2 regions of the Bifidobacterium sp. UTCIF-38 genome follow, and region 2 is predicted to be linked to the other one. Evidence: riboswitches for the same ligand, from Rfam matches in the RefSeq annotation. Region 2 holds a riboswitch; the other holds the start of a gene.
The links. Region 2 has a riboswitch for FMN ahead of BW11_RS04675 (ECF transporter S component). Riboswitches for the same ligand answer to the same signal wherever they lie in the genome.
Positions count from the first base shown of each region.

Region 1: it holds a riboswitch for FMN, as region 2 does, so the genes downstream of both, ribD (bifunctional diaminohydroxyphosphoribosylaminopyrimidine deaminase/5-amino-6-(5-phosphoribosylamino)uracil reductase RibD) here and BW11_RS04675 (ECF transporter S component) in region 2, are expected to answer to the same signal.

Region 1 covers NZ_JFAL01000024.1:50,720-56,067, reverse strand. Annotated here, with positions in the region: gene BW11_RS08780 (MDR family MFS transporter) at 1-300, shown strand, start outside; gene BW11_RS08775 (DUF1684 domain-containing protein) at 328-1,233, opposite strand; FMN riboswitch at 1,463-1,589, shown strand; gene ribD (bifunctional diaminohydroxyphosphoribosylaminopyrimidine deaminase/5-amino-6-(5-phosphoribosylamino)uracil reductase RibD) at 1,774-2,889, shown strand; gene BW11_RS08765 (riboflavin synthase) at 2,870-3,544, shown strand; gene ribB (3,4-dihydroxy-2-butanone-4-phosphate synthase) at 3,582-4,910, shown strand; gene ribE (6,7-dimethyl-8-ribityllumazine synthase) at 4,912-5,348, shown strand, end outside.
Region 2 covers NZ_JFAL01000010.1:601-5,948, reverse strand. Annotated here, with positions in the region: gene BW11_RS04680 (energy-coupling factor transporter ATPase) at 1-2,372, opposite strand, end outside; gene BW11_RS04675 (ECF transporter S component) at 2,398-2,997, opposite strand; FMN riboswitch at 3,005-3,160, opposite strand; gene BW11_RS04670 (nitroreductase family protein) at 3,270-4,052, opposite strand; gene ppgK (polyphosphate--glucose phosphotransferase) at 4,142-4,912, shown strand; partial or broken gene BW11_RS04660 (pyridoxal phosphate-dependent aminotransferase) at 5,096-5,348, shown strand, end outside.

The sequences.
Region 1 (5,348 bases), on a different contig from region 2:
GGCTCCGCGTTCAGTTCGATGCCGCTGGTCACCGCCGCGCTGAATCAATTGCCCGGTCAGCGCATCCCCCACGGCACCGCGATGAACAACACGATGCGTCAGACCTCCGGCGCGATGGCCATCGCCCTGCTCATCACCATCATGAACACGCATGCCGCAAGCGCCGCCGCGGACGGCATGGACGAGGCCGCCGCCTCCGCCTTCGGCATGCGCGCCTCGTTCCGCGACGTGGCGATCGTGTGCGCGATCTGCCTCGTCGCATCCCTGTTCATCCGCGACCGCGGCCGCCGGGCCGAGTGAGAGCCGCTGACGGACGCCGCCGGTCTCTCAGTGGCGTTCTCCGGCGGTGACGGGGACGGTCACGGTGTTCTCGGCCGGGGCCAATGGGCAGGTGCAGTAGGGCGAGAACGCGCACGGCGGATTGAAGGCGCGGTTGAAGTCGAGCAGCACGTCCGACGCGCCGCCGTCGGTGCCGTCGGCATTCGCGGCGACCGTCGCGTTGAGGAACCGGCCGCTGCCGTAGGTGGTGTCGCCGTTGGTGGGATCACGGAAGATGATGAACAGTTCGCGGGCGCCGTCCTTCACGCCGCCGTCGAACGCGATGAGACGCTGTTCGACGCCCTGCGCCTCGAAGCGCACCACGCCGATGGCCTCAAGCGTGCTCGTCAGCCATTCGACGCGGGTGCTCACCACCGTGTCCTGCGACTCGCCGTACGGCTCGAACCGACCCTCGATCCGCCACGCCGGATCGAAGTCATAGACCGGGATGCCCGTGAAATCACGGCGGAACGGCGATTCGGGGTCCCGCACGCGGATGCCGAACCGGCCGCCGCGCTCGATCACCGCGGCGCGGATCTGCCCGGCTTCGACGTACGATCCGTTCGCCGTGGCGTCGCTCGGCACACGCACGGAGCCGGTGATCGGGGTGCGATCGCCCCTGGCATCCACCAGCGTCAGCGCGTTGGACTGGTCGCCAGCACTGTCGGCACCCCTGCCGCTTTCCACGGACGGCTGCGGCGTGAACATGACCTCGCCATCCTGTAACAGCCATTCGCCATTGATGCCCGGAATGACGGCCCTGAATCCGCCGAGCGCCTGCAGCCAGTACAGTCCGGTCTGGGACAGCCATCCGTACGGCGCACACAGCCCCTCCTCACGTTGACGCCTCCATGCCAGCCAATCGGCACGTTCGATGGATTCATCGGGCTGTTCGATCGTCGTGGAATCGGTCATCATATGCTCCTTTTCGATGTTTCGAGGTATCGGAGTCCAGCTTCCCTCGCCGACCCCTCCTGTCCCACGACCATACCTGCTGAGATTATGCCGACGGCGAGCGCCGCGCCGGCAAACCGTTATATCACGGCGAATCGCCGTATCAAGCCGATGCACGGCTATTCCACATTCCGAGACGACCCCGGTCCGGAAGGCGGTCGCCTGTATAGTCGTGCCCTGATAAATCAATATGCATCTTCAGGGCAGGGTGAAATTCCCGATCGGCGGTACAGTCCGCTAGCCTCGCGAGTGATCGCGCGGCCGAACCGGTGAGATTCCGGTACCGACAGTCATAGTCTGGATGGAAGAAGTTTGCGGAAGACATGCGAATGTCGGCCGACGTTCGCGCGTACTCTCATGATCGACGCCCTGAAATCCAATGGATTTCAGGGTTTTTGCGTTTCAGGAGGGTCGCGCGGACGTCTTGCGGCAGGCGAGCCCATGTCCTCCCCCATGAAACACACCCCTGGACATGCCCTATCGAGCAAGGAAAGGGGACTCATGGACGATAGGGACTTCATGTCCGTGGCGTTGCGCCACGCGCGGCTCGGAGCGGGCAGGGTCAACCCGAATCCGATGGTGGGCGCCGTCATCGTGCGCGATGGCGAGATCATCGCCACCGGTCATCATGATCATTTCGGCGGCTGGCATGCCGAACGCGCCGCGCTTGAGGCCGCGAAACGGGCGGGCGTCGACGTTCGCGGCGCCACCATCTACGTCACGTTGGAGCCCTGCTGCCATACCGGCAAGCAGCCGCCGTGCTCCAAGGCGCTCATCGATGCGGGACTGGCCCGCGTGGTGGTCGGCTCTCCCGATCCGAATCCTCTGGTGGCCGGCAAGGGCGTGCGTCAGCTGCGCGACGCCGGCATCGATGTCGTCGAAGGCGTATTGCGGGACGAGTGCGACCGGCTCAACGAGATCTTCCTTCATTCCATCACCACGCGCACGCCGTTCGTCATGCTCAAATACGCGATGACGCTGGACGGCCGCATCGCCACCTCGACCGGCCTTTCCCGTTGGATCACCGGCGAGGATGCGCGCCATCGCGTGCACGAGGATCGCTGCAGGTTCGCCTCGATCATGGTGGGCGTGGGCACCGTGCTGGCGGACGATCCGCAGCTCACCTGCCGCATCGACGGCGGTCACGATCCGGTGCGCGTGGTGTGCGACACCCATTTGCGCACGCCGATCGACGCGGCGATCGTCGCCACCGCGCGCGAGACGCCGACGATCATCGCCACGGCGGTCGACGACGAGCAACGTACGCTCCCCTACCGTGAGGCCGGATGCGAGATCCTTCGCGTGGACGCTGACGACGACAACCACGTGAGCGTCGCCGGGATCGTGAGGGCACTCGGCGAGCGCGGATTGGACAGCGTGATGATCGAGGGCGGCGGAACGCTGGCGTGGTCGGCGCTGCGGGATCATGTGGTGTCCAAGGTGAGCGCCTACGTCGCGCCGAAGCTGTTCGGCGGGCGAAACGCCCCCGGCCCGGTGGGCGGCGAGGGGGTCGAGGCTCCCGATGACGCCTTCCGCATCATCGATCGCACCGTCGCCACGGTGGGCAGCGACATCGTCATCGAAGGAGGCGTCGAGTATGTTCACGGGAATCGTTGAGGATCTGGGCATGGTCGTGCGATTGGATCGTGGCGCCGATTTCGCGCATCTGACCGTCGACTCGCCGGTGGTGGTGACCGATCGGACGATCATCGGCGAAAGCATCGCCGTCAACGGCGTATGCCTGACCGTGACGGCCGTACATGGCACGGCGTTCACCGCGGACGTGATGCACGAGACGCTGCGCCGCTCCTCCCTCGGGACCTTACGGCGCGGCGACCATGTCGACGTGGAACGCGCGATGCCCGCCGACGGCCGCTTCTCCGGACACATCGTCTCCGGGCACATCGACGGCACCGGCGCGGTCGAGTCGATCATGCCCGACGGCATCGCGAAGGTCTATACGATCCGCGCGCCATACGAGCTCATGCGGTTCATCGCCGAGAAGGGGTCGATCGCCGTCGAGGGCATCAGTCTGACGGTGACGACCGTCACGGAGACCGCGTTCGGCGTCTCCCTCATCCCGCACACCGCCTCGAATACGGTGCTTGCCGAACGCGGAGTCGGCGACATCGTCAATCTCGAAACCGATCCGATCGCGAAATACGTCGACCGACTACTCGCACTGCCGTCGCGCGATGGCGACGCCAACAGGGGAGGTTCCGGCGGATCCGGGGCGATCACCGAGAACTTCCTCATCGAGCACGGCTTCTGACATGCACACGAACCTCTTCACGGACAAAGGACACAATATGACTTCATTGAACACCGATCACACGAACATCGATCAGGTGGCACGCGCGATCCGTGACATCCGGGCGGGACGCATCGTCGTCGTGGCGGACGACGAGGGGCGCGAGAACGAGGGCGACCTCATCTGTGCCGCCCGTTACGCCACGCCGAGCAACATCGCCTTCATGGCCTCGCACGGCCGGGGACTCATCTGCACGCCGATGAGCGCCGAGATGGCCGATCGCCTCGAACTGGCGCCGATGGTCGCCACGAACACCGACAACCATCACACGGCGTTCACCGTGTCCATCGACCACGTGACCACGTCCACCGGCATCAGCGCGCGCGACCGTTCGCTGACCGCACTGGCCTGCATTGACCCGAATACGCGGCCGGAGGACTTCCGCCGCCCCGGACACATGTTCCCGCTGGTGGCATGCGAAGGCGGCGTGCTGGAACGCAACGGACACACCGAGGCGACCGTCGATCTGGCCCGGCTGGCCGGATTCGAGCCGTGCGGCCTGTGCTGCGAGATGATGAAGGAGGACGGCACGATGATGCGACGCGGCGATCTCGAACGGTTCGCCGCCGAGCACGATCTCGCGTACATCACCATCGCCCAACTGCAAGAGTACCGGCGCACGCACGCGTTCCCGAGCGTGGTGCGTCGCGTCGCGCAGGTGGATCTGCCTACCGACTACGGACGGTTCACGATGGTCGGCTACGAATCCGAGAACGGCGGTGAGCATGTGGCGCTGATGATGGGCGACGACATCCTCGCCGCGATGGCCGACGCGGAAAACGTCTCCGGCGTATCCGATACGGCGGCGGCGATTCCGCCCGTGCTGTGCCGCATCCACTCGCAGTGCATGACCGGCGACGTGTTCGGATCCCAGCGCTGCGATTGCGGTCCGCAGCTGCACGAGGCGATGCGTCGCGTGGCCGACTCGGGCCGCGGCGTGATCCTCTACTTAAGTCAGGAGGGCCGCGGCATCGGGCTTCTCAACAAGCTGCGCACCTACGAGCTGCAGGAGCAGGGCTTCGACACGCTCGACGCGAACCTGAAGCTCGGCTTCCCCGCCGACGCGCGCGAATACGACACGGCAGCGGCCATGCTGCGCGATCTCGGCATCGCATCCGTCAACCTGATGACGAACAACCCGGACAAGATCGAGCAGCTGAAGCGTGCCGGCGTCGCCGTCGCATCCCGCGTGCCGATCGTCATCCCGCCGAACGCATACGACGCAAACTACCTGTCCACCAAGCAACGGCGCATGGGACACCTGCTGGGCGTCCCCGCAACCGCAACCACCACAATCACCACTACAACAATCACCAAGGAGAACTGACATGACCGTATTCGAAGGCCAGCTGGTCGCGAACACCACCACCCTCGCCGGAAGCGAAGCGAACGCGCCGATCCGCATCGGCATCGTCGTGGCCCGATTCAACGAGTTCATCACCTCGAAGCTATTGTCCGGCGCGCAGGACGGTCTGCGCCGTCACGGCGTGGCCGACGAGAACGTCGACGTGGCGTGGGTGCCCGGCTCGTTCGAGATCCCGATCGCGGCCAAGCGCATGGTGTCCACCGGCCGCTACGACGCTGTGATCTGCCTCGGCGCGATCATCCGCGGATCCACCTCCCACTACGATCTCGTGTGCAACGAGACCGCGAAGGGCATCGCGCAGGTGTCGCTGAGCTCCGACGTGCCGGTGCTCTTCGGCGTGATCACCACCGAGAACATCGAACAGGCCATCGAACGCGCCGGCACCAAGGCCGGCAACAA
Region 2 (5,348 bases):
CCCTCCTCGTAGCAGCGCGCGTCAAGCGCGAGGGAGAGATTGTCCGCGTGGCGCAGCGTACCGGCGAAGATCGGCACGATTGTGGCGACCATCGCGCGGATGCGTTCGGCGGGGGAGCCGGTTTCGATCGAACCGCCACGCGCCGCCTGCGCGTCCGCGATCGCCTTCGCCTCGTTGCCGAGCGTCGGCAGGAATCGCAACGCCAATGACATGACCAGTGCGATCTCCTGCGTGTGCATGCCGAGGCGACGCAGCGGGGAGAGCAGTGCCCCGAACGCGTCGGTCATCGAGGTGGGCGTGGTCGTTTCGAGGAATACGGCGCCCAGAATGATCACCAGCGCGAAACGGCACGCGTACAGCACGGCCACGGTCACGCCGTCATCGGTGATCGGGATCGGTCCGAGCTGCGCCAGTACGGTTCCCGATCTGACGAAGAAGATGTTGAGCAGACCCGCGACCACGAACAGCGCGAGGAACATGTGCACCGAACGCAGGAGCCGTGCGGGCCGTATACGCGCCGCCGCTACGACCCCGGCGACCACGAGCGCGCCAAGCAGCAGCTGCGCCGGCGTGTTGATCGCGAACGCCGTGAACATCATCGCGAGGAACGACACCATCTTCACCCGCGGGTCGAGCCGCGCGATCAGGGGGAGCGACCGCCGGCCGTCGTTCTGATCGGAGGCTGCGAGGGCCGGGGGATTGCCGTTGTCGTCGTGCGACGGCATGACGACGATCCGATCGGCGATTTCGTGTGCCTCCGCTTCGGAGTGCGTGATGATGAGCGTGGTCACGCCCTGATCATGCAGGGTATGCACCAGCTCATGGATGCGCGCGGTCGCCGCCGTGTCGAGACTCGCGGTCGGCTCGTCCATGACGAGCACGCGAGGCCTGCAGGCGATCACGCCGGCGATCGCCACCAGTCGCTGCTGTCCGCCGGAGAGCTCCAACGGCGATCGATCGGCCAGATGTTCGATATGCAGCAGCTTGAGCGCCCAGTCGACCCGCTCGCTCACCTCGTGCTCATTGAGATGCTGGTTGCGCGGTCCATACGCCACATCCTCGGCCACGGTTTCGGCGAACAGCTGCCGTTCCGGCCGCTGCATCACGAACCCCACGACCTCGCGCAGCCGACGGCGATCCCGGCGCTTGAGCATACGCGGCTTGCGCCCCGCGTTTCCGTTGTTGCCACGCGTGCGGGCCACCGCGATACCCTCAACCGTGATCGACCCCGCATCGGGCTTGTCCAGCGCACAGATCAGTCGAGCCAGCGTCGACTTGCCGGCCCCGTTGCTCCCCATGATCGCCACGGTCTCGCCGTGCGCGACGGTGAGCGAATAGTCACGCAGCACCGCCGGCGAATCCGGAGCATAGGCAAACGAAATCCCCGACACCGAAACCGCAACATCGCCGGAGCGCGCGGAATCCTCGCTGGAACGCACCATTGCGAGCGATTCGAGCGATTCGAGCGATTCGAGCGATTCGAGCGATTCGAGCGAACGGGTGGCGGTGTGCGTGTCTCGACCGTAGGCTTGGCCGAGCGGCCTTGAGCGTGTCGAGACACGCACACCGCCACCCGATGAGCGGTCACCGGAAAAATCGGAAACGGACTCGTCATAGCATTCAGATGAGCGGTCACCGGAAGAGCCGGAATCAAAGACGATTCGCCCCGCGTCAACCCGCACAACACGATTCGCCCGCAAAACCTCGTCACGATGATGCGTCACATGCACGATCGTCGTGCCGGAATCATGCAGCGAATCGAGGATCCGCAGGACCTCCGCGCGCGCCGCCGGATCCAGCATCGCCGTCGGCTCGTCGAGCACGAGCATGCGCGGTCGCATCGCGAGCATGTCGGCGATGGCGATACGCTGCTGCTGGCCGCCGCTCATCCGCGTCGGGTCGGCGGCAGCGTATGCCTCCATGCCGACGTCATGCAGCGAGGCGTCGATCCGTCGTCCGATCTGCTCGCGCGGCACGCCGAGGTTCTCCGGGCCGAAGGCGACGTCGTCCTGCGTGACCGTGGTGACGATCTGATCCTCCGGGTTCTGGAACACCGCGCCGATGCCGCGTCGCGCCGCGCGATACGCGTCCGGATTCGGCGCGAACACGATGCCGGCCGGCGTTTGCGTCCGTCCGAACACATGCCGTCCCAGCAGGGTCACCTCACCAGCGTCCGGCGCGGTGAGCCCGGAGACGAGTCGGGCCAGCGTCGACTTGCCCGATCCGTTCGGACCGGTCAGCGCGACGTATTCCCCGTCTCGGATGACGAGATCCACGCCGTCGAGCGCCCATGTGGCGCCGCCGTCGTAGCTGAATCGGATGCCGGACAGACTCGCCGCGTCTGCGGTGGAGGTGTGGTCATATGAAGTCATACGGTCGGATGGGACGGCCTTCGGATCAGCGGTCCAGCAGGTTCGAGATCGGCTTGTAGATCAGGAACGTGACGACGCCGTGGATCGCGAACTTGAGCAGGTTGAACGGCAGGAGGGCCGGCACGATGAGCGCGGCGACCTGAGCGACGGTCATGTGCGCGTAGATCGGGGTCACGACGAGGTTGCCGAGGATCGCGACGACCAGCGCGACGACGGCGCCGACGATGAGTCCGATCAGCGCGCCCTTGCGGCTGCGGTTCCCGCGATAGATGAACGCGGCCGGCACGGACAGCGCGAGCGCGACGAGCACGGCCATGAGCGTGCCCCACGGATCCATGAACAGGTGGGGCACGAAGCCGAGCACGGAGACGATCGCGGCGGCGGACGGCCCGAAGGCGAAGCCGGCGATCAGGCACACGATGCCGGACGGATCGTACTTGAGCCATGCGATGCCCGGAATGATCGGGAATTCGACGAAGCTCAACGCCATCGCGAGCGCGACGAACAGCGCGTAGACGGCGATGCGGCGCGTGGACCAGCGGCCGGAGTCGGCGACGCCCGTCGCGTGCGAGCCGGTGGCGTGGTCGACGTTGGTCTGGATATGGTTATCAGAAGACGCACTCATGCTGAGTTCCTCGTTTCTTCCATCCGGACTGTAACCGTTGGCTCCGGAATCGCACCGGATCGGCCGCCTTAGGGCGGCTCGCGGGCTTTCCGCATGCTCCCGTTATGAATCCCGGGGTGCGGATTACCGCCAGTAAGGAATTGCACCTTCCCTGAAACTGACAGAACCCTGTATACACGTATGAGCGGATATGCGAAAGCCGACATTCCACTGTGCGGGAATGTCGGCTATAGACGCTGCTTATGGCGCGCTGGCGCGCGGCGAGGCGTGCGTTACCTGTGCAGGAACAGTCCGCCGTCGCCCCACGCCCACTGGCCCTGGCCGGCGCCGATCTGGAAATGGAGTTTCGCGATGCCGAGATCGTTCGCCGCGCAATGCTCGTCGCCCGCCGCCGGGTCGATGCGCGCCGCTGCCGTGCCGTCGGCGGGATTGTAGGAGAAGACGACAGGCTGGCGGTTCATCGCGCTCGGCGCCTTCATCGCCGCTTCGACGCCGGCCCTGAACCACTCGGGTGCGGCCGCGCGTTCCTCGTCGGACATGCCGGCCGTGAACTGCTCGTACGTCTTGGTCGGCCGGTGCGTGCGCTGGTATTCGACGAGCTCGTCGTAGCCGCGCTGCAGACGTTCGAGATGATGCTCCGGGTATCCGATCACGACGGCCAGATACAGCTCCTGATCGCGGGCGATGCGGCAGTGCCTCGCAGCCTCCTCGCGATCCCACGAGCCGCCGACCCACAGGGTGCCCAGTCCTCGCAGCGTCGCCGTCAGCACGACGCGTTCGGCGTAGAAGCCGGCTCGCTCCCTGGCCTCGTCGTCGTCCTTCGGTCCGACGATCGCCAGATAGTTGGCCGCGTTCTTCAGGTGCCCGGATTCGTTCGCCGCCGCGAACACCTTCGGCTGGTCGCGCACGAGCTGGATGTCGAGTCCGGAGATGAGGTTGATCGGGTCGAGCGTCATGCTGAGCTGCCGTGCCACGTCATCATCGATCGGGTCGGCGTCATAGGAGCGAATCGCGGTGCGGATGTTCACCGCGTCGATGAGTTGCGTATGTTCCATGCGACCCATTATCCCACCATCGGGCGCACGGGGGAGTAGGATGCACATATCGGCATATCCCAACGTACAAAGAGGAGAAGAGGTCAACGATGATTGAAACCGCACAGGCATTCGGCGTGGATATCGGCGGCTCCGGCATCAAGGCGGCGCCCGTGAATCTGGAGAAGGGCGAGTTCGCCGAGCCCCGACTCAAGATTCTGACTCCGGAGGTCTCCACCCCGGAGGCGGTCGCCGCGATCGTCAGGCAGCAGCTGGATCACTTCGAGGTTCCGGAGAACGCGCCGGTCGGCATTGCGTTCCCGGCGCCGATCAAGCCCGGCCAGAAGCTCGACTTCATGGCCAATCTCGATCAGTCCTGGGTCGGCGTGGACGTCACCGCCGTGTTCTCCGAGGCGTGCGGTCGCCCGGTCACCGTGGTGAACGACGCCGACGCGGCGGGCCTGGCCGAGCAGCAGTTCGGCGCGGCCAAGGGCAAGGACGGCCTCGTCATCGCCACGACCCTCGGCACCGGCATCGGCACCGCGCTGATCATGGACGGCGTGCTCGTGCCGAACACCGAGCTCGGCCATCTGATCCTCGACGAGGATCACCCGGATGCGGAGCGCTACGCGTCCAGCGCCGTGCGCGAGAACGAGGATCTTGGCTTCAAGAAGTGGGCGAAGCGTCTGACCAAGTACTACGCGCTGCTCGAGAAGTACTTCAACCCGGATCTGTTCGTCATCGGCGGCGGCGTGAGCCGCAAGTCGGAGAAGTTCATCCCGTTCATCGACGTGAAGACTCCGATCGTGCCCGCCGAGCTGCGCAACGAGGCCGGCATCGTCGGCGCCGCCTACTACGCCAGCACCAAGCAGCAGGCCTGATCGTCTGATCATTATCCGTTGCACGCATGCGGCGGTTCCCTCGGGGAAGGCTCCGGCCTTCCGATAGGAGCCGCCGCATGCGCGTTTCCGGCGGCGGTGCATGGCGGTCAAGAAAGGCCGGCAGGCCGACGCCCGTCCGGATCCGGATACCGATGCTGCTCGCAGAGGCGTACAGTGAGGATCATGACCGTTCGTTTCTCCTCACGCGTGGACATCTCCGCGCCCAATCCGATCGCCGCTGCCGAGGCCGATGCCAGGGCCCACGGCGTCGTCCTGGGCAAACTCAACGACTCCAACCCGACCCGGCACGGGCTCGCCCCGGCCGAGGTGCCGGGCGTGTACACCGCCGAACCGCGCGGGCCCCGCACGGCACGCGAGGCGCTGGCGCGGTATCTGAGCGACGCCGGCGATTCCCCTGCCGGCTCCGCCCCCGTCG